3 regions of the Streptococcus sp. SN3 genome follow, and region 3 is predicted to be linked to each of the others. Evidence: predicted binding sites of a transcription regulator. Region 3 holds the regulator's gene; each other region holds the start of a gene.
What was found. The regulator CtsR, encoded in region 3, represses protease genes until heat stress. The targets are predictions, from matches to a motif close to TTGGTCAAAAAAGGTCAAANA.
Positions count from the first base shown of each region.

Region 1: PCY71_RS04515 (ATP-dependent Clp protease ATP-binding subunit) is a predicted target of CtsR. The motif match lies at 4,211-4,231, and genes of this name have one in related genera.
Region 2: PCY71_RS13370 (ATP-dependent Clp protease ATP-binding subunit) is a predicted target of CtsR. The motif match lies at 4,960-4,980, and genes of this name have one in related genera.

Region 1 covers NZ_JAQFJF010000002.1:114,559-121,889, reverse strand. The annotation lists gene PCY71_RS04530 (NUDIX hydrolase) at 1-44, opposite strand, end outside; gene PCY71_RS04525 (YafY family protein) at 269-1,168, shown strand; gene PCY71_RS04520 (GyrI-like domain-containing protein) at 1,228-1,842, shown strand; gene PCY71_RS04515 (ATP-dependent Clp protease ATP-binding subunit) at 1,891-4,161, opposite strand; gene PCY71_RS04510 (DUF1797 family protein) at 4,411-4,641, shown strand; gene PCY71_RS04505 (bifunctional methylenetetrahydrofolate dehydrogenase/methenyltetrahydrofolate cyclohydrolase) at 4,831-5,685, shown strand; gene PCY71_RS04500 (HAD hydrolase family protein) at 5,682-6,455, shown strand; gene PCY71_RS04495 (NAD(P)H-hydrate dehydratase) at 6,550-7,331, shown strand, end outside.
Region 2 covers NZ_JAQFJF010000009.1:106,615-113,945, reverse strand. The annotation lists gene PCY71_RS13400 (DUF1827 family protein) at 65-364, opposite strand; gene PCY71_RS13395 (NUDIX hydrolase) at 429-878, opposite strand; partial or broken gene PCY71_RS14985 (helix-turn-helix transcriptional regulator) at 1,035-1,927, shown strand; gene PCY71_RS13375 (GyrI-like domain-containing protein) at 1,987-2,592, shown strand; gene PCY71_RS13370 (ATP-dependent Clp protease ATP-binding subunit) at 2,639-4,918, opposite strand; gene PCY71_RS13365 (DUF1797 family protein) at 5,157-5,387, shown strand; gene PCY71_RS13360 (FeoA family protein) at 5,555-6,031, shown strand; gene feoB (ferrous iron transport protein B) at 6,028-7,331, shown strand, end outside.
Region 3 covers NZ_JAQFJF010000003.1:323,229-330,559, reverse strand. The annotation lists gene PCY71_RS08450 (hypothetical protein) at 1-221, opposite strand, end outside; tRNA gene PCY71_RS08445 (tRNA-Cys) at 351-421, opposite strand; gene rpsB (30S ribosomal protein S2) at 729-1,511, shown strand; gene tsf (translation elongation factor Ts) at 1,584-2,627, shown strand; gene PCY71_RS08430 (hypothetical protein) at 2,727-3,215, opposite strand; gene PCY71_RS08425 (CtsR family transcriptional regulator) at 3,362-3,826, shown strand; gene PCY71_RS08420 (ATP-dependent Clp protease ATP-binding subunit) at 3,827-6,256, shown strand; gene PCY71_RS08415 (DUF4272 domain-containing protein) at 6,384-7,094, shown strand; gene PCY71_RS08410 (hypothetical protein) at 7,137-7,331, shown strand, end outside.

The DNA.
Region 1 (7,331 bases), on a different contig from region 3:
TATTCTACATTTGCTTCCTTTTCACCAAAGGTTGGATTTGTCATTCTAATATCCTCAATCTCTAGTCAGTTTACTATCTATCATAATGGACTAAGGACCAGCTGTCAAGAATTTACTCGGTTTATTGGACAGAAAAAGAATGATAGTCCTTGAAAGAAATCCCCTTAAAATAATAAATTCCTTCCTTTGAATTTTTAAAAATCTATTCTTTATGGGAATAGTCAAACATTCCTAGCTAGAATTGTTATAATAGTAGCGAGGTGGTTTTATGACAGAAAGCAGGCTTTTTAAAATCTTATATCTTCTTTTAGAGCAGGGCCGCACAACAGCTCCCGAATTGGCCTCACTATTTGAAGTATCCATTCGGACCATCTATCGAGATGTGGACAAGCTGAGTTTGGCAGGAATCCCTATCTATTGCAGCCCAGGCAAGGGCGGGGGTATTTTTCTGATGAAGGATTTTGTCTTAGACAAGGCCTTATTTTCAGAGTCTGAGAGGGATGAACTATTAGCTGCTCTTCAAGGCTTGCAGATTTTAACAGATGGCGAGCAAGTAGAGACCCTGTCTAAGTTGCAGTCATTGTTTCAAGTTCAGGCAACTTCATGGCTGGAGGTGGATTTCACTGACTGGCGCAAAAAAGCAGATCAGAAAGAACTGTTTGATACCATTAAGCAAGCAATCTTGCAAAGAAGAGTCTTGTCTTTTTCTTACTTGAATGGGTGTGGAGAAAGAGGGCAGCGCAAGCTAGAGGCGCTGAAGTTAGTATTTAAAAGCCAAAACTGGTATGTTGCTGGCTTTTGTCGTTTAAGACAAGCCCCGCGCTTTTTTAAACTCAGCAGAATGAGAGACTGTCAGATGTTAGAGGAACGATTTAAGCAGAGAGTCTTGGATGAGAAATTTAGCCCCGAGGAGTGGCTAGGAGATACTGTAAAAGTCCTCTTGAAATTTGACCGGAAGCATGCCTTTCGGGTGTACGAGGAGTTTTCAGAAGCAGAGATAGAGGAGACTGATGGGAGCCTTTATGTCCAAACGCATTTGCCGAGTCACGATAGTCTTTATACCTACTTGCTATCCTTTTTGGATGGAGTTGAAATCATGGAGCCGTCTCGGTTACGGGAAGAATTCAAAGAAAAGTTAAAAGCTATTGCCGATATTTATAAAAGCTGACAGAGGTTGTCAGCTTTTCTTTGCTATACTGTTTGTAGTAAAGAAAGGAGGGCTCTCTCATGAAATATGAATGGAGAAAAGCCGATCGAGAATTCTATCAAATCAAGTCTGCACCCTGTCTCATAGATGTTCCTGCCCAGTCTTTTATCATGATTGACGGCAAGGGCGATCCTAATGCTGCCGACTTTTCGGAACGAGTTGGTGCTCTGTACAGTTTAGCCTATGCTATCAAGATGAACTACAAAAAGACAGCAGCCGAGCAAGAATTTACTGATTTTACAGTCTATCCCTTGGAAGGACTTTGGCAGCAAGAGCAAGCAGGAGAACTCATTAAAGAAGAATTGATTTATACTATTATGATTGGCCAGCCGGACTTTATCACTGGAGAGATGGTGAAAAAGGCTCTGGAGCAGATCCGTGTCAAAAAGCCTAATCCTCTCTATGACGAGATTCGTTTTGAAGAAATGACGGAAGGAGAGTGTGTCGCCATGCTGCATCTGGGTCCTTTTGACGAAGAACCTCAATCCTTCGCTAAAATGGATGCCTTTTGCCAGAGTCACCAGCTGACACGGATTTCAAATACTCATAGGGAAATCTATCTTAATAATCTGAATCGGACAGACCCTAGCAAGCTGAAAACAATTCTGCGCTACAAGGTTCAGAAAAATCAATAAAGAAATAGAGCAGAAAACTAACTGTTTTCTGCTCTATTTTGTCGAAATTCATTTTTCTTCTTGAGATGAATTAACGGACTCTGTGCTTTCAGTTTTCTTTGCTGACTTGATGAGAATCTTGCCATTGCTAGTCATGATAGCTTTGAGCTCTTTTTCGCTTGGATTTTCCAGATAGAAGTCAGTAATAGCATCTTCGATATGGTCCTGAATGGTGCGGCGCAGTGGGCGAGCGCCCATTTTCGGATCGTAGCCCAAATCAACCAATTTTTCCTTGACCTTCTCCGTAACATCCAGATGAATGTCGTTGGTTGCCAAACGTTGATTGACATCGTCCAGCATAAGGTTGACGATTTGCAGCAGATTGTCCTTGCTGAGCGCCTGGAATTCGATAATGCCGTCAAAGCGGTTCATAAACTCAGGACTGAAGAAGTTGCCCAATTCACCTAAGACGGAGTTGGTGCGGCCTTCACGCGCTGCCCCAAAGCCAACGCTGGCTTCAGCTTTGCCAGTTCCGGCATTGGATGTCATGATGATAATGGTGTCCTTGAAGCTGACAGTCCGGCCTTGACCATCGGTCAGGCGGCCATCATCTAGAACCTGCAGGAACATGTGCATAACATCAGGATGTGCTTTTTCCACCTCATCCAGCAGAATGAGTGAGTATGGATTGCGGCGGACGCGCTCAGTCAATTGGCCAGCTTCATCATAGCCGACATAGCCCGGAGGGGCACCGACCAGCTTGGCCACGCTGTGTTTTTCCATGTATTCACTCATGTCAAAGCGAATCATGCTGTCAGCCGAGCCAAAGAGCTCAATGGCTAGTTGCTTAGACAGCTCAGTCTTACCGACGCCAGTTGGTCCGACAAAGAGGAAGCTGCCGATTGGGCGATTAGGACTTCCCAGTCCGACCCGGTTGCGACGGATGGCCTTGGCAATCTTATCCACAGCATCGTCTTGGCCAATGACATGGGCCTTTAGGTCGCTGGCGAGATTGACCAGCTGAGACTGTTCCTTTTCTTTGAGGTCGCCAACTGGGATATTGGTCTTTTGCTCTACGATGTGCTCAATCGTTTTCTCGCTGATAATCGGAGTATCCTTATCTAGCACACTTGTCTGCTGGAGTTCCTTGTACTTGGCAATCTGGTCACGGAAGTAAGCCGCTTTCTCGAAATCTTCGTCACGAGTCGCCTGAGCCTTGAGGTTTTCGGCCTCAATCAGACGTTGGTCAATGACCTTGGGATCAACGAAGTTGAGGGTCAGATTCATCTTAGATCCAGCCTCATCCAAGAGGTCAATAGCCTTGTCTGGCAGGAAGCGGTCTTGGATGTAGCGGTTGGAGAGAAGGGCAGCAGCTTCAATGGCCGCATCTGTGTACTTGACGTGATGGTAGTCTTCGTATTTTTTCTGAATTCCTTTGAGGATGGTAATCGTTTCCTCTACCGTCGGCTCGTCTACCTTAACGGGCTGCATACGGCGCTCCAGTGCAGCATCCTTCTCGATGATACGATATTCGTTTAGGGTGGTCGCTCCGACCATCTGGAGTTCTCCGCGAGCCAGAGCTGGTTTGAGGATGTTCCCAGCGTCCATATTGCCATCGCCAGCAGAGCCTGCTCCGACAATTTCATGGATTTCATCAATAAAGAGAATGACATCCTGGCGAGAACGAATCTCATCTATAAGCTTCTGCATTCTCTCCTCAAATTGGCCACGGATACCAGTTCCCTGTACTAAACTGACAACGTCTAGGCGGATAACTTCCTTGCCTTGGAGTTTATGAGGCACATCACCATCAACAATTTTCTGGGCCAGGCCTTCCACCACGGCTGTTTTTCCGACTCCTGGCTCTCCTATGAGAACAGGATTGTTTTTGGTGCGGCGGTTGAGGATTTCAATGACACGGACGATTTCTTCATCACGGCCAATTACAGGATCAATCTCGCCTCGGCGAGCCAACTCAGTCACGTTGATACCAAACTCTTCCAGCAGGCCTTTTGGCTTTTGCGGACTTGGCTGAGGCTGACCACCCTTGCTAGGATTGGAACCGTAGCCGCCACCGCCTCCATAGGCTCCGCCAGATTGGGTAGGAGGAGTAGTTGGTTCCTGAGGCTGTTGAAAATTGCTGAGGCTATTGAAGAAGTCATCGATAGGATCTGTTCCGTGATTGTTGGCATTAGCAATTCCGCCGAACAAGGAATGTTCGGGGTCTGTTTTCATGATTTGGTAGCAGTTTTGGCACAAATCCACCTGTTGTTTATGACCATTTACGTTGGTATAAAGGTGAATTGTGGATTCATTTATTTTACAATTTTGACAAAGCATGCAGATACCTCTTTTCTTTTAGTGTGCAAGCTATTTATAGAAATGATTAAAGGTCAAAAATAGTCAAAGTTTTATAGTTTCATTATATCAGTATTCTTGAACTTTGCAAGAATTTACTACAAAATCCGCCCTTAGACCGAGCAGAATGAAAACAAATTCTTGAAAAATTGCAAAAAATTGGCTTTTAGTGGTATTTCAGTCGCTATTTATGGTAAAATAAGAGGGAACTAAGTAAATAGGAGAAACAAAATGGAATCACATTTAGTTAGAATTATTAACCGCTTAGAAGCTATGGCTAAGGATGGCGGAAATTTAAAACGTAATTTTGAGCGTGAAGGAGTGGTTGTAGCAGAAGTAGCTTACAGTTACGACGAAGAAAACGGCTCTGTCTTCACCTTGCGTGATGTTGCAGCGCGTGAGACCTATACTTTCGACAGCATCGATTTGATTGCAATGGAAATTTATGAATTACTCTACTAAAAAGCACTTAGCTGCTTTTTATTTTTACCCTTTTTATCTTATTTTGAAAAAGATTTAGTAGGTCTGAAAATTTTACCACTAGCTGCCAACGAATCCTCGTCTTATAACCTTGTATAAGAAAAAGTTATAGGCTGGGCACAGATTTTTTTGGTATAATGAAAAAGATAATGAAAAAGAAATGAGAATGACATGGCGCAGATTATTGATGGTAGAGGTTTGGCAGAGAAGCTTCAGAAAAAATTAGCTGAAAAAACGGCTCGCCTCAAAGAAAAGACAGGTCAGGTTCCGGGCTTGGTAGTGATTGTGGTGGGAAATAATCCAGCCAGTCAAATCTACGTCCGTAACAAAGAGCGATCAGCCTTGGCTGCAGGATTTCGGAGTAAGGTAGAACGTCTGCCAGAAGAGACCAGCCAGGAAGAGCTCTTGAGCTTGATTGAAACTTATAATCAAAATCCTGACTGGCATGGCATTTTAGTCCAGCTGCCCTTGCCTGACCATATCGATGATGAAGCTGTGCTTCTAGCCATTGATCCAGACAAGGATGTTGATGGCTTTCATCCCCTTAATATGGGCAAGCTATGGAGCGGCCATCCGGTTATGATTCCGGCTACTCCTGCGGGCATTATGGCAATGTTCCATGAATATGGCGTTGAACTGGAAGGCAAGCGAGCGGTCGTCATCGGGCGGAGTAATATTGTTGGTAAGCCCATGGCTCAGCTGCTTTTGGCTAAGAATGCGACGGTTACTCTAACACATTCGCGGACCCACAATCTAGCCAAGACTGCTAAGCGGGCAGATATTTTGGTGGTCGCTATCGGACGTGGACATTTTGTGACCAAGGACTTTGTCAAGGAAGGGGCTGTTGTCATTGATGTCGGTATGAACCGAGATGAAAATGGCAAGCTGATTGGCGATGTTCAATTTGATGAAGTGTCTGAACTTGCCAGTCTAATTACCCCTGTACCTGGAGGTGTTGGGCCTATGACCATTACCATGCTGATGGAGCAGACTTACCAAGCCTTTAAACGGAGTCTTGAATCATGAAATTTGTTTTTGATTTGGATGGGACCTTGTCCTTTGATTATATGACGATTGATGAGGAGATTAAGCAGGTTCTGCTGACGGCTCCTCAGTTTGATCATGAAGTTCTGTTTGCTTCGGCGCGCTCCTATCGAGATTGTCTGGGACTATTAGGTCCAGAATTGAGCCAGCAGATAGTGATTGGCCTGAACGGCGGAGTGGCTTATCAGAAGGGACAGCTGATGTTTGAGCGTCAGCTGCATCAGTCAAGTTATCAAGCCATTCTAGATACTTGTTTGACCTATAATTTGCCTTTTTTCGTTGATAATACTTTTGACTACAGCGGCCAGATTTTAGAAAAAATTCCTTTTATTGCCAGTGTAGATCCTCTCAAGCGGGCAAGACGGCTGGAACTGACTGATCTCCAGCACCCTATTAAGCTTGTTATTTACATGGGGAATCATGAGAAACTTTTAGAAGATTTACAAGCTCGTTTTAAAAACTTGCCTAATCTAAGTCTAGACTATCATGAACATGAGAAATGTTTTTATGTCAATCCGGCTGAAACCAATAAAGCTTCAACTGTAAAGGAACTCTGCGGTTCGGATTATGTGGCTTTTGGTAATGATCAAAATGATATCCAACTCTTTAAGAATTCTTTCTATGCTGTGCAGGTTGGTGATTTCCCAGGCTTGAGCGATTATGCGGATGAGCAGGTCGCCTTTCAGGAAAATTTACCCAAGGCAGTCGCAGCAAGAATCTTACAAAAATTTGCAGATTTCCGAAGAAAATAACTTTCTTGCGATACGAGGCACCTGTTTAGGTGCCTTTTGGTGTATAATGAAGATAGGTTTGAAGTGCAGGATGAAGTTGATCTAGGAGAATATCATGGTAAAAAATGCTGAAAATATTTTAAAAAGAGTCATTAGGGAACGCCCCTTGGATAGCCACAAGGGCGATTACGGCCGTCTCTTATTGATTGGGGGGACCTATCCTTATGGGGGCGCCATTATCATGGCAGCTTTGGCAGCAGTCAATAGTGGGGCCGGTCTGGTGACTGTTGCTACAGATAGAGAAAATATCGCCCCTCTGCACAGTCATTTACCGGAGGCTATGGCCTTTGACCTAGAGGAGCAAGACCGATTGACAGAGCAGCTGGCTAAATCAGATCTAGTCTTGATTGGTCCGGGTCTAGCAGAGAATCAACTAGGTCTAGATATCCTACAAAAGGTAGTCCAGACTGTGGCAGAACAGCAGATACTCATCATGGATGGCGGAGCCATTTCTCTCTTTAGCAAAGCAGCTTTGCCATTTCCAAAAGCACAGACAATTTTTACCCCTCACCAGAAGGAGTGGGAAGGTTTATCGGGTTTGAGCTTGTCAGATCAGACAGCAGCAGCCAATCAGGCGGCGGTCAATCAGCTGCCTCTAGGCAGTATTGTCGTGCAGAAAAAGCATGGAACGACCATCTATCAAAGCGGACAAGAGCAGGTCTTTGAGCTGACAGTAGGCGGACCTTATCAGGCAACTGGCGGCATGGGGGATACGCTGGCTGGTATGATTGCTGCTTTTGCTGGACAGTTCAAGTTAAGCAGTCTCTTTGAGCGAGTGGCGGCTGCAACCCTTCTTCATTCCCTTATCGCAGATAAATTGGGTCAGGAAGCTTATGT
Region 2 (7,331 bases), on a different contig from region 3:
TATCTAACTTTTGGGGTGATTTCTTAAGCGCGAAATGCAAGATAAAAAATAAGCCCTCGTGGGCTTATTTTGTTGGAATAGAAATTTCAATCAAGTTAGTAGAGTAGAGTGTTTTAATTCGAGATGCATCAATCAATTTTGTATCAATTTTTCGTTTTAGGAAAAATTCTCGAATTTTTTCAACTTCTTGTTCGCGAATAGCGCGGTGTTTATTTGAAATCAGGATTTCATAATGAAGTGGAGCCTGCGTAAAAACAACATCTGTATTTCCAGCAGAAAAAGTTTCAACTAAAGTGGCATCTGTGCTTTCTAACTGGCTTTGGACAAGATTCGCGTGGCTATTGGTTGTATTGATAAGCTTCATAATGATTTCCTCCTATATGCTAACCCTATTATAGCACTTTTCCATAAGAAATGTGAACAATTTCTCAGACTTTATGACTCTTTTTCCACATTTCAATTCCCCATTTATGGCTTCCGCGTTTTAGTTTGGAAATAGCTTCTTCGATTGGAAACCAAGCAAGCTGGTTAAAATCCTCTAAAGGTGCTTGTGATTGCTCATAATGGCTCACTTCGTAAATGTAGGCAGGATTGTAAAAGTGGGTATCACGATGGCGAGAGTAGAAGTATTCATCTGCTTGTCCGTAATATTGCTCGATTTCAGCTGTGAAGCCAAGTTCTTCAATCAATTCGCGTTCAAGTGCGGTTCGATGGTTTTCACCTTCTTCGATTTCACCACCTGGTAAAAACCAGGCTCCATTTGGTGCTTGCACTAAGATGATTTTTTCTTTTTTAGCATCTGGAATAACTGCGTAAACACCATAGCGATTTACATATTGAACGCTTTCTTTCTTTTCTCCAAAAGTTGCGACTGTCATATTTGTTCCTCTTTTGTGACTAGTTTACTATTATCATAAAGGATGAAGTGATTACTGTCAAGGGTTTAATAAGATTTCTTTTTGTTCAATCACTTGGTATTAAAACGAGACAAGATTTGGCAAGTTATAGTGGTATAATTATAGAGAGGTGAGAACATGACTCAAGGAAGATTACTAGGTATCATTTATTATCTACTGGGGAATGGGCATGCTACAGCACCAGCATTGGCTGAGAAGTTTGAGGTGTCGATTCGTACTATTTATCGTGATGTGGATCGGTTAAGCAGTGTAGGTATCCCTATTTATTGTAATCCGGGGAAAGGCGGTGGTATTTTTTTACTGGATTCATTTGTACTGGATAAAAGTTTACTATCGGCTCAGGAGCAAGAAGAATTGCTTTTATCTGTACAAGGCTTATAAACTTTACGAGAGGAACATCAAGTATTAGAAAAGCTGCAGGCTTTGTTTCAAATAAAAATGGATAATTGGCTACAAATTGATTTTACAGATTGGCGTGGGCAAAAATACCATCAAGAAACGTTTGAGCAGATTAAGAGAGGAATCTTTCAGAGGCGGCTTCTTCAATTTGACTACTTGAATCAACAGGGTGAAGAGATGAGCAGATGGGTTGAGTCTATGCAATTGATTTTTAAAAGTCAAGATTGGTATTTATATGGATTTTGTCGGAAAAACAGGATTTTCGGTTATTCAAACTAAGTCGAGTCAATCACTGCCAGCTATCAACTGAAATATTTGACAGAGAGTTAAGACAAGCTGACTTTCAAAGTAAAGAAAGCCAACAGGAAACAATTCGGCTACAATTGAAATTTGAAAAACATCAAGCTTTTCGTGTCTATGAAGAATTTTCTGGTTTGATTTCGACAGATGTGGTAGGAAATTTACTTGTAGAAGCAGAATTTCCGAATCATGACAGTCTTTATGCTTATCTTTTATCCTTTTTGGATGGAGTGGAAGTGTTAGAACCGCCTGAAGTGCGACAGAAATTAGCAAAAAAATTAAATGAAATTTCCCAAAAATATAAAAGTTGACAGAAACTGACAAGTTTACTTTGTTATGCTGATGATAGAAAAATGAAAGGGGTAAATAAATGAAATATGAATGGAGAAAGGCTGAAAAAGCTATATATGGTGTAAAGGCAAGTCCGACGCTAGTGACGGTTCCGGAGCAGGCTTTCATTATGATTGACGGAGCAGGCAATCCAAATAGCTCTGATTTCTCTGAGCGGGTTTCGGCTCTGTACTCTCTTGCTTATGCAGTTAAAATGGATTATAAAAAATCCAATCCAGAGCTAGAAGTGACAGATTTTACAGTCTATCCGCTGGAAGGGATTTGGTGGCAAAAAGAAGCAGAAGTTTTAGTAAAAGATGACTTGGTTTATACCATTATGATTGCACAGCCGGAGTTTATTACCAGAGAAATGGTTGAAAAAGCTCTTGCAAAAGTAAAAGTGAAAAAACCAAATTTACACTATGATGAAATTCGCTTTGAACGAATGGATGAAGGAAATAGTATTGCAATGCTTCATGTAGGAACTTTTGATGATGAACCGCAAGCTTTTGCGAAAATGGATGCTTTCTGTCAAGAAAATGGGTTAAAACGTTGTACGTCATATCATCGTGAAATTTATTTGAACAATAAAAATCGAACAGCTCCCCAGAAGTTGAAGACAATTTTGAGATATAGAGTTCAGTAACGAAAAATTACTCCCTAGAGAAACTTCTAAGGAGTGATTTTCATAGTCAGTTAGCAGTGTCGTCTGCTGTTGTTTTAATTTCTTTTTCGGTCTCGTTTTCAGACTTTTTGGACGACTTGATAACAATCTTGCTATTGCTCGTCATGACAGCTTTGAGCTCTTTTTCGCTTGGATGTTCAAGATAGTAGTCGGTGATAGCATCCTCGATGTGATCTTGGATTGTTCGGCGAAGTGGACGAGCTCCCATTTTTGGATCATAACCAAGATTAACTAATTTTTCCTTGACTTTGTTTGTTACGTCTAGGTGAATACCATTTACAGCTAAGCGTTTATTCACATCTTCAAGCATCAAATCTACGATTTGTAGGAGATTTTCCTTGCTAAGAGATTTGAACTCAATAATACCATCGAAACGGTTCATAAATTCTGGACTGAAGAAGTTCCCTAATTCACCGATAACAGAATTGGTACGTCCTTCACGCGCTGCACCGAATCCGACGTTTGCTTCGACTTTTCCAGTACCGGCGTTGGAAGTCATAATGATAATCGTATCTTTGAAACTGACTGTCCGACCTTGTCCATCTGTCAGACGTCCGTCATCCAGTACTTGCAAGAACATATGCATGACATCTGGGTGAGCTTTTTCTATTTCATCAAGTAAAATGAGAGAATAAGGATTACGACGTACACGTTCTGTTAATTGTCCAGCTTCTTCGTAGCCAACGTAACCTGGAGGCGCTCCGACGAGTTTTGCTACGCTATGTTTTTCCATATACTCACTCATATCAAAACGAATCATGCTGTCAGCTGAACCAAAGAGCTCAATCGCTAGTTGTTTAGAAAGTTCTGTTTTGCCGACACCGGTTGGTCCAACAAAAAGGAAAGAACCAATTGGTCGGTCTGGTGTACCTAGTCCAACTCGATTACGGCGAATGGCCTTCGCAATTTTATCAACAGCATCATCTTGCCCAATGACATGAGCTTTCAAATCATCAGCCAGACTAATCAATTGTGATTGTTCCTTTTCTTTCAAGTCGCCAACTGGAATATTTGTCTTTTGCTCAATGATATGTTCAATGGTTTTTTCACTGATAAGAGGCGTATCTTGATCAGCCATTTTATTTTGCTGCATTTCTTTGTATTTGGCAATTTGGTCACGGAAATAAGCAGCTTTTTCAAAATCCTCATCACGAGTAGCTTGTGCCTTGAGGTTTTCGGCTTCTACCAATCGTTGATCAATGACTTTTGGATCGACAAAGTTAAGTGTCAGATTCATCTTAGAGCCTGCTTCATCTAGCAAGTCAATGGCCTTATCAGGCAAGAAGCGATCTTGGATATAACGATTGGACAAGACAGCTGCTGCTTCAATGGCATCGTCTGTGTATTTGACGTGGTGATAGTCTTCGTATTTCTTTTGAATACCTTTGAGGATAGTGATCGTTTCTTCAACTGTTGGTTCATCAACTTTTACAGGCTGCATACGGCGTTCCAGTGCAGCATCTTTTTCGATAATCCGGTATTCATTGAGAGTTGTGGCACCGACTAATTGGAGTTCACCGCGAGCAAGTGCTGGTTTTAGGATGTTTCCAGCATCCATATTTCCATCACCAGCAGAACCAGCTCCAACAATTTCGTGAATTTCATCAATGAATAATATAACATCTTGTCGAGAGCGAATTTCGTTCATGAGTTTTTGCATTCGTTCTTCAAATTGACCACGGATACCAGTCCCTTGAACCAAACTAACGACATCTAAACGAATGACTTCTTTGCCTTGGAGTTTATGTGGAACATCTCCATCTACAATTTTCTGAGCTAAGCCTTCGACAACTGCTGTTTTACCGACACCGGGCTCTCCGATGAGGACAGGATTGTTCTTCGTTCTACGATTGAGGATTTCAATGACGCGCACAATTTCTTCGTCACGACCAATTACAGGGTCAATCTCGCCCCGCCGAGCAAATTCAGTTACATTGATACCAAATTCTTCTAGGAGGCCTTTGGGTTGTTGTGGTACTTGTTGGCGCGTGCTGCCACCTTGATTGGAACCATAGCCTCCGTTACCGTATCCGCCACCTGATTGAGTAGGAGGGGTCTGCGGTTCTTGATGATTTTGAAAATTCCCTAGATTGCTAAAGAAATCATCAAAAGGGTCTAAATTATTTTGATTGTTCATATTGGTCATGCCACGAAATAAGGCATTATTTGGATCTGTTTTCATGATTTGATAACAATTTTGACAGAGGTCAACTTGGTGTTGTTTTCCATTCACATTTGTGTAAAGGTGAATAGTTGATTCGTTTATTTTACAATTTTGACAAAGCATGTGCTACCTCTTTCTTTTAAAATTTGCTCGACGGAAATCAATTGGTCAATAATAGTCAAACTTCTTATTTTCATTATAGCAGTATTCTAAAACATTGCAAGAATAAAGTGTTAAAAGATAGAATTTTATATTTGAGCATTTCATTTTGTGTTAAATTTACCAAAAATGGGTCTTTTGCTGGTATTTCATCTTTCATTTGTGGTAAAATAGTAACGTATAAATGAATAGGAGAAGGAAAATGGAATCACATTTAGTAAGAATTATCAATCGTTTAGATGCTATGACAAAAGATGGCGGCAATTTGAAACGTAATTTTGAACGTGACGGGGTTGTTGTAGCAGAAGTAACTTATAGCTATGACGAAGAAAATGGCTCAGTATTCACTCTTCGCGATGTTGCAGCGCGTGAAACCTATACTTTTGATAGCATTGATTTGATTGCAATGGAAATCTATGAATTGTTATATTAAATTTGTTAGTCTCTAATAAATATGTCCTCTAGGCATCTGCTTAGGGGATATTTATTTTGCAATAATTTTTGCTTATCTATCTTAGAATTGTCAGAAATTCTTAGAAAAAAGTGGTATACTAATGATGGTAGTAAGCATATTTCTTGACAAAATAAAAAGGAGAGAGTATGGATTTATCTCAAATAAAATTAGTAACAGAATATGAAATTGTCGGAATCGATCTAGAGGAAGCGAGTGTCCGTCATTTAGCTGATCTAGGGATTAAGATAGGCAGTTTTATTCAAGTCATTTCAAAAACAAACGACACAGCTATTCTCTTAGTTCGAGCTGCGAGGATTGCCTTGGATAATTCTATTTTGAAAAAACTGGATGTTGTGCCAAAGGGCAGTAGCAAATCTTCTCTTCCTTTATCTGAGTTGGCTATTGGAGATTCGGCATACATCGAAGCAATTCATGCAGATGGTGCTTTAAAACGACGGTTGATGGACATGGGGTTGACCAAAAACACAAACGTTCAATTGCAAAAAGTTGCACCGTTGGGTGATCCACTTGAGATTAAGCTTAGGGGCTATGACTTGACCTTAAGAAAGTCGGAGGCTAGCTTGATTAGTGTGGTGAAAGGTGAAAAGGAAGCAAAACAATGAAAGAATTAGCGCTTGCGGGAAATCCGAATAGTGGAAAGACTAGTTTGTTTAACCTATTAACTGGTAGTAGCCAGCATGTGGGAAATTGGCCTGGTGTCACTGTCGAGAAGAAAAGTGGTCTGTTTAGCAAAAACAAAAAAATTATTATCCAAGACCTACCGGGAATTTACTCGTTGTCGCCTTATACTTCTGAAGAAGTGGTTAGTAGAAATTATCTTTTAAGCGATAATGCAGACGGGATTTTGGATGTAGTTGACGCAACCAATTTGGAACGAAATCTATACTTGAGCTTGCAATTGATTGAGACAGGAATTCCGGTTGTGCTGGCTTTAAATATGAGCGATGTCGTTGAAAAACAAGGGAAATGGATCGATACGACTAAATTAAGTTATCAGCTAGGTGTACCAGTCGTTGCGACTAGTGCTTTGAAAAAAACAGGGATTGACCAAGTTATGCGGCAGGCCTTGCGAGAAATGAAGCGCACGGATGAAACGCTCTATCCTGTTTACGACAGTCATTTTGAAGCGGCTTTGTCAGAAATTATCCGCATTTTAGGAAATGCAGTGCCTCAAAAACAGGCTCGTTTTTATGCCATTAAGCTTTTTGAACGCGATAAAGAATTATCCGAACAGCTGGTGTTGTCTGATTTCCAAAAAGCGGAGATTGAAGATGCGATTAGGATTACGGAGGAAATCTACACTGAAGACGCAGAGACCATTGTTGTTAATGCGCGCTATGAGTTTATTGAGTCAGCAGTCAAAATGGTGCTGCAAGCCGATGTTACTAAATTAAGTTTGTCAGACAAGATTGACCGTATTGTGACCAATCGTTATTTAGCTTTACCAATCTTTGCGCTTGTTATGTGGTTGGTGTATTTCCTCTCTATTCAAACGATTGGAACGATGGGAACGGATTGGACAAACGACATCCTCTTTGGAGAATGGATTCCGAACGGTATCAAATCACTGCTGGAACACTTAGCAGTATCTGATTGGCTTCAATCTTTGATTGTTGATGGGATTGTTGCAGGTTGTGGGGCTGTCTTGGGCTTTGTTCCGCAGATTTTCGTCTTATTTGTTTGCTTGGGAATTTTGGAAGACATTGGTTATATGAGCCGGATTGCCTTTGTTATGGATCGGCTGTTTAGACGCTTTGGCTTATCTGGGAAATCTTTTATTCCTATGCTGATTTCTACGGGATGTGGTGTTCCTGGCGTTATGGCGAGTAGAACTATTGAAAATGAACGTGACCGTAGGATTACGATTATGACAACAACATTTATGCCTTGCTCCGCCAAATT
Region 3 (7,331 bases):
GGGTCCTTGCGAGTATTAGAGCTAGAAGAAGTAGAGTAGTCTTCATCATCTTCACTAGAAGAGGAACTTTTTTTGCTAGATTCCTTTGTTGAGGTTGAACTTTTCGAAGCTTTGAGGGAGCTAGGCGTCTTTTTTCTTTGCTGTGTCTGCTTGGCAGGCATGCAGGCTGAGAGAGCTAGCAGAGAGAGAAGGCTGAGGGCATAGAAGCTGACTTTTTTCATAATCAATCTTTTTTCCTTTCGCTGATGATGAATGATGTTTTTATAATATTATATCAGCAAAATTTGCTAGAAACAATAGGAAATGCAATAAAAAAGCCCTTTGAGGGACTTCTAGAAATATATTTACGAAGGCGGTAGACGGATTTGAACCGACGATCAAGCTTTTGCAGAGCCGTGCCTTACCACTTGGCTATACCGCCGCGACTCTTATTATTCTATCGTAAATACTTGCTTTCGTCAAGAGTCTTTCATAGTCAAAGCAGAAAATATTAGATGTTCCTATTCTGAACAATTTGGAGAATAAATGTTCTGCTGAGAAGTGGGAATAGTGGCTAGCGGAAGAAAATCTGGTAAATGCCTTGTCAAAGAGCTGCGCTTTTGTTATAATAGAGGTTGCCGTGTAAATGGCAAAATACTCATTTTAGATGAATTGTGGGACTGTTGCCCTCGGGTGGTTCTGCGAGCTGAAATCTAAAAGAGGAAAAAAACAAAAAGGAGAATTTACTCATGGCAGTAATTTCAATGAAACAACTTCTTGAGGCTGGTGTTCACTTTGGTCACCAAACTCGTCGCTGGAACCCTAAGATGGCTAAGTACATCTTCACTGAGCGTAATGGCATCCACGTAATCGACTTGCAGCAAACTGTAAAGTATGCTGACCAAGCTTACGATTTTATGCGTGATGCTGCTGCTAACGATGCAGTTATCCTCTTCGTTGGTACTAAAAAGCAAGCTGCTGACGCTGTCAAAGAAGAAGCAGAACGTTCAGGTCAATACTTCATCAACCACCGTTGGTTGGGTGGAACTCTTACAAACTGGTCTACTATCCAAAAACGTGTAGCTCGTTTGAAAGAAATCAAACGCATGGAAGAAGACGGAACTTTCGAAGTTCTTCCTAAGAAAGAAGTCGCTCTTCTCAACAAACAACGTGCTCGTCTTGAAAAATTCTTGGGCGGTATCGAAGATATGCCTCGCATCCCAGATGTGATGTACGTAGTTGACCCTCATAAAGAGCAAATCGCTGTTAAGGAAGCTAAGAAATTAGGTATCCCAGTGGTTGCCATGGTTGATACTAACACTGATCCTGATGATATCGATGTTATCATCCCAGCTAACGACGATGCAATCCGTGCGGTTAAATTGATCACTGCGAAAATGGCTGATGCTGTTATCGAAGGCCGTCAAGGTGAAGATAGCGTTGAATCAGTAGAAGCAGAATTGGCTGCAACTGAAACTCAAGCAGATTCTATCGAAGAAATCGTTGAAGTTGTTGAAGGTTCAAACGAATAATCAGTAAACTAACCTAAAGGGGCAGGGCTCAGCCCAGCTCCTTTATTTACATTAAAAAATAGGAGAAGAAAAATGGCAGAAATTACAGCTAAGCTTGTCAAAGAATTGCGTGAAAAATCTGGTGCTGGTGTCATGGACGCTAAAAAAGCACTTGTTGAAACTGATGGTGACATCGAAAAAGCGATTGAATTGCTTCGCGAAAAAGGGATGGCAAAAGCAGCTAAGAAAGCTGACCGTGTTGCTGCTGAAGGTCTGACAGGTGTTTACGTAAACGGTAATGTTGCCGCTGTTGTTGAAGTGAATGCTGAAACTGACTTCGTTGCGAAAAATGCTCAATTCGTTGATTTGGTAAATGCAACTGCGAAAGTAATCGCTGAAGGCAAACCAGCTAACAACGAAGAAGCGCTTGCTTTGACAATGCCTTCAGGTGAAACTCTTGAAGCTGCATACGTATCTGCAACTGCAACTATCGGAGAAAAAATCTCTTTCCGTCGCTTTGCATTGATTGAAAAGACAGATGCTCAACACTTCGGTGCTTACCAACACAATGGTGGCCGTATCGGTGTTATCTCCGTTATCGAAGGTGGAGACGATGCTCTTGCTAAGCAAATCTCTATGCACATCGCTGCGATGAAACCAACTGTTCTTTCATACAAAGAATTGGATGAGCAATTTGTCAAAGATGAATTGGCACAATTGAACCATGTCATCGATCAAGACAACGAAAGCCGTGCAATGGTTGGTAAACCAGCTCTTCCACACTTGAAATACGGTTCTAAAGCTCAATTGACTGATGCAGTTGTTGCTCAAGCTGAAGAAGACATCAAGGCTGAGTTGGCTGCAGAAGGCAAACCAGAAAAGATCTGGGACAAGATCATCCCAGGTAAAATGGATCGCTTCATGCTTGACAACACTAAAGTTGACCAAGCATACACACTTCTTGCACAAGTATACATCATGGATGACAGCAAGACAGTTGAAGCTTACCTTGAATCAGTAAATGCTTCAGTAGTTGAGTTCGCTCGCTTTGAAGTTGGTGAAGGTATCGAAAAAGCTGCTAACGACTTTGAAAACGAAGTAGCTGCAACAATGGCTGCTGCTCTTGGTCAAAACTAATCGTTTTTAGCTTAAAAATAGAACGATAAAAAGGTCTGAGAAAAAATCTCAGACCTTTTTATAGGTTTTTAAACATCAAGTTTAGAATGGTGAGCAGCATCACTTAGCTGCTTTTTCTCTTTCTTCCTTATGAGCAATCAAGCCATTGGTAAAAATCAATACTGCCAAGAGGAAGAGAAGAGCTGTCGTTTGGGGGTAAGTCAAGCTAAACTGGTAGACTTTGGTAATAAACAAAAGGGGCAGAGTAACCACCATCATAATCAGAAAGCTATACCATTTGACTCGGTTGCTGACCAGCTCCTGTTCGAAGAGCAGGGGAGCATAAAGACAGGCGATGAGAGCTCCGATAGGAATATCAACATAGTCAGCCGAAAAGATGGTGAAAATACTCAGAGCTGCAAAGAGCCATTTGAGTACATGACGAGAATAGTTGAGCCAATCCATTTTCATTGGATTATCCTCCTTGTTTAGATGATAGTTGGCAGGCAGGAGTTTCTGTCTGTCTTTTCCTTGTGGATTTCCACCTATATTATAACGCTTTAAAAGCAAAAAGCAAGCGGTTACACAAGTATAGCAAAGCTTTTTCACTAGTTTGAATTGTCAGATCTTTCAGTCATCCCTTTTTCTTTCAAAATAGAGACTTTTCCGGTATAATATTAGTCAAAGATAGTCAATGTTAGAGAAGCAAGGAAAAAAGAAATTTATTCTGAAATTCTCAACTGGAAAGGGAAGTTATGGGTGCAAAAAACACATCGGACAGTATTGAAGCATATATCAAGTCTATTCTGGCTCAGGCGGGAATGGTTGAACTGAAACGCAGTGAACTGGCTGATGTTTTTCAGGTGGTTCCCAGTCAGATTAACTATGTGATTAAGACTCGTTTTACGGAAAGTCGGGGCTATATCGTCGAGAGCAAGCGTGGTGGCGGCGGCTATATTCGGATTGGAAAGATTGAATTTTCCGACCGGCATCAGATGCTTTGCGGCCTGTACGACAGTGTGGGGGAGCGTGTCAGCCAGCAGGTTTTCACAGATGTTATTCAGCTTCTTTTTGACGAGAAGATTATGACTGAACGTGAGGGCAATCTAATCTTGTCAACAGCATCGGACTCGATTTTGGGTGATGGGGCTGCGGTGATTCGTGCCCGAATATTAAAAAAGATTTTACAACAACTAGACAGAAAAGGAATGGAATCATAAATGAAATACTCAAAAGCCTTAATAGAAAGCTTGGAAGCAGCCCAGCTCTTGGCCGGCCATTTTACGACAGATTATCTGGAATCATGGCATCTGCTGATTGCTCTGGCTAATAATCCCTACAGCGTTGCTGGCTCAGTTCTCAATGAGTTTCCTGTGGAAGTTGATGGATTTGAAGAAGCGGCTTTTCAGATTACTGGTCAGGCTTATCAGAAAGACGGTCACTTCGAGCTGCTGCCTTTTTCTTATCGCTTAGAGGAGTTGTTTGAGGAGGCGGGGCAGATTGCAGAAGCTGTTCGGGCTAAGCATGTAGGTACTGAGCATGTGCTGCTGGCCATGCTATTTGACCGGGGTACCTTGGCCTCTCGTATTCTGGAATTTACCGGCTTTAGCTACGAGGACAAAGAGCAGGGGCCGAAAATCAGTGATTTGCGAAAGGTCTTGGAGCAGCGAGCTGGCTGGGGCAAGGAAGATATCAAGGCTATTCGCAGTCTGAATAAGGGAGTAATGGCCGCTAAGCAGACCATGGCCAATATGATGGGGATGCCAGCTTCTACCAGCGGGGGGCTAGAAGACTACACTCGAGATTTGACGGAGCTGGCTAGAGATGGCCGATTGGAGCCCGTCATTGGCCGCGATCAAGAAATTTCACGAATAGTTCAGATTCTCAGTCGCAAGACTAAAAACAATCCAGTGCTGGTTGGCGATGCTGGGGTTGGTAAGACAGCTCTGGCTTTAGGACTGGCTCAGCGTGTAGCGGCTGGTCAGGTTCCGGCTGAACTTGCTAAGATGCGGGTTTTGGAGCTGGACTTGATGAATGTAGTTGCTGGCACTCGCTTTCGCGGAGACTTCGAGGAGCGGATGAACAACATCATCAATGACATTGAAGAAGATGGTCATGTCATTCTCTTCATCGATGAGCTGCATACTATCATGGGATCTGGCAGCGGTATTGACTCGACCTTGGATGCGGCCAATATTCTGAAACCGGCTCTGGCTCGCGGCACTCTGCGGACAGTTGGTGCTACGACGCAGGAAGAGTATCAGAAACATATTGAAAAAGATGCGGCTCTTTCTCGGCGTTTTGCCAAGGTCAGCATAGAAGAGCCAAATATGGCTGACAGCATTGTTATTTTACAAGGTCTGAGAAAGAGCTATGAGGACCATCACAAGGTGCAGATTAGTGATCAGGCGATTGAGACGGCGGTGAAATATGCCCATCGCTATCTGACTAGCAAGCATCTGCCAGACTCTGCCATTGATCTTTTGGACGAAGCCAGTGCAACAGTGCAGAATAGAGGACCGCAAAATTACGAGCAGTCGGATTTGACGCCAGTGGATCAAGCCTTGATGGCAGCGGACTTTAAAAAGGTTTCACAACTGCTTGAGCAAGAGCAGCAACCCAAGCTCTATAAACTGAAAGTGGAAGAAGACGATGTTTTGGCTACTCTGAGTGGCTTGTCTGGTATTCCAGTGCAGAAGCTGACTCAGACAGATGCGAAGAAATACCTCAATTTGGAAACAGAACTGCATAAACGCGTGATTGGGCAGGACGAGGCGATTTCAGCTATCAGCCGAGCCATCCGACGGAACCAGTCTGGTATCCGCAGCAGCAAGCGGCCGATTGGCTCCTTTATGTTCCTAGGTCCGACAGGAGTCGGAAAAACAGAGCTAGCCAAGGCCTTGGCTGAAAGTCTCTTTGATGACGAATCTGCTCTCATCCGCTTTGATATGAGTGAGTACATGGAGAAATTCGCGGCTAGCCGCCTCAATGGAGCGCCTCCAGGCTATGTAGGCTATGAAGAAGGAGGGGAGCTGACGGAGAAGGTACGCAACCGACCTTATTCTGTCCTGCTCTTTGACGAGGTGGAAAAGGCGCATCCGGATATTTTCAATGTCCTCCTCCAGGTCTTGGATGATGGTCAGCTGACGGACAGCAAGGGTCGCAAGGTGGACTTCTCCAACACGATTATTATCATGACCAGCAATCTGGGGGCAACTAGTTTGCGGGATGATAAGACGGTGGGCTTTGGAGCGCGGGATATTCGCTTGGACCATGCCAATATGGAAAAACGGATGCTGGAAGAGCTTAAGAAAGCTTATCGACCAGAGTTTATCAACCGTATCGACGAAAAGGTAGTTTTCCACAGCTTATCTGCAGAAGATATGCAGGAAGTGGTCAAGGTTATGGTCAAACCGCTCATTGCCAGTCTTACTGAGAAGGGAATTGAGCTGAAGTTCCAGGCTAGTGCCCTTAAGCTGCTGGCTCAGGAAGGCTACGATGTGGAAATGGGGGCACGGCCATTGCGCCGCACTCTGCAGACCCAGGTAGAGGACAAACTATCTGAACTCCTCTTGACAGGAGATTTGATGACGGGTCAAACTCTTAAGGTCGGGGTCAAGGCTGGCCAACTCAAGTTCGAAGTGGCCTAGAAAGTGCAGTCTTTTAATGGAAAGTTGAGTGCTCGCGGTTAATCCCTGATAGCAATCATACCTATAGATACCGAACAGTTATTTCATCATTCAATGAAACTGGGAAATTGAAGGATTGGAGGCTGAGATGTCGTTTTTTAAAGATTTGTTTGCTGGCAAGAAAGCCAAATTGAAAACACCAGAAGAGCGCAAGGCGGCTAGTATCCAGCGTTTGAAAAAGGAAGGTATTCCTTACATCGAGCATTTGCCAGTTATCGAAGGTGCTGAGCAGGTGCGACCGCGCTCGCTAGAAGAAATTGCGCGTCGAGCTATTACCAGCCTCTTGATTATTCAGGCGGCCTTGGATATCGAAAATAATAATTATAATGAGGAGAGCCGCCATTGGCTGCAGGATAAACTGCAGCAATACGGGGTGCAGGAAGAGTTGACGCCCAAAGAAAGGGCAGTCTTGGAAGATTGTGCCGACTCGGCAGCTATTATTAATATGGTTTGGAAATATGAGGCCTATTGGTCCCTGATTTGGTACTTGGGTCTAGTAGATGCTTTGCCGTTTCCAGATAAGATTTGTGATTGTGATGCTGCTATTGATGCAGTCGCTAGTGCGGTTGACTTTCAGGAATTTCTGGGTAAATGCCAACCGCGCAGCTTAGAAGAATTACTGGATGAAGATGATTTGATTTATCGTTATCATTGGGCCTGTGTTGATGCTCGGATTCATGACCAGCCAGCACCGGCAAGCCTTGATGAAAGTGTTGTTCTGGAGAGACGGTCTGGCCTTGACTGGCTACTGGGGCTGAATACGGCCCAAGACTGGGATGCTGTTGAGCTGCATACCTAGTCCAACTTCTCTTGATTCACTCAATTAGAAAAGGAGGTACCTTTGTCCGCTCGTAAAATGGCTAAAATTGCCATCCTATCGGCTTTATGTGTGGCCTTTCGCTATGCATTTTCCTTTCTGCCCAATGTGCAGCCTATCTCAGCTATCTTTTTCCTGATTGTTATCTTTGAGGATTTGCCGACTTCGCTCCTAGTGATGGCTGTGACGATGTTTACATCAGCTTTTCTTTTGGGGATG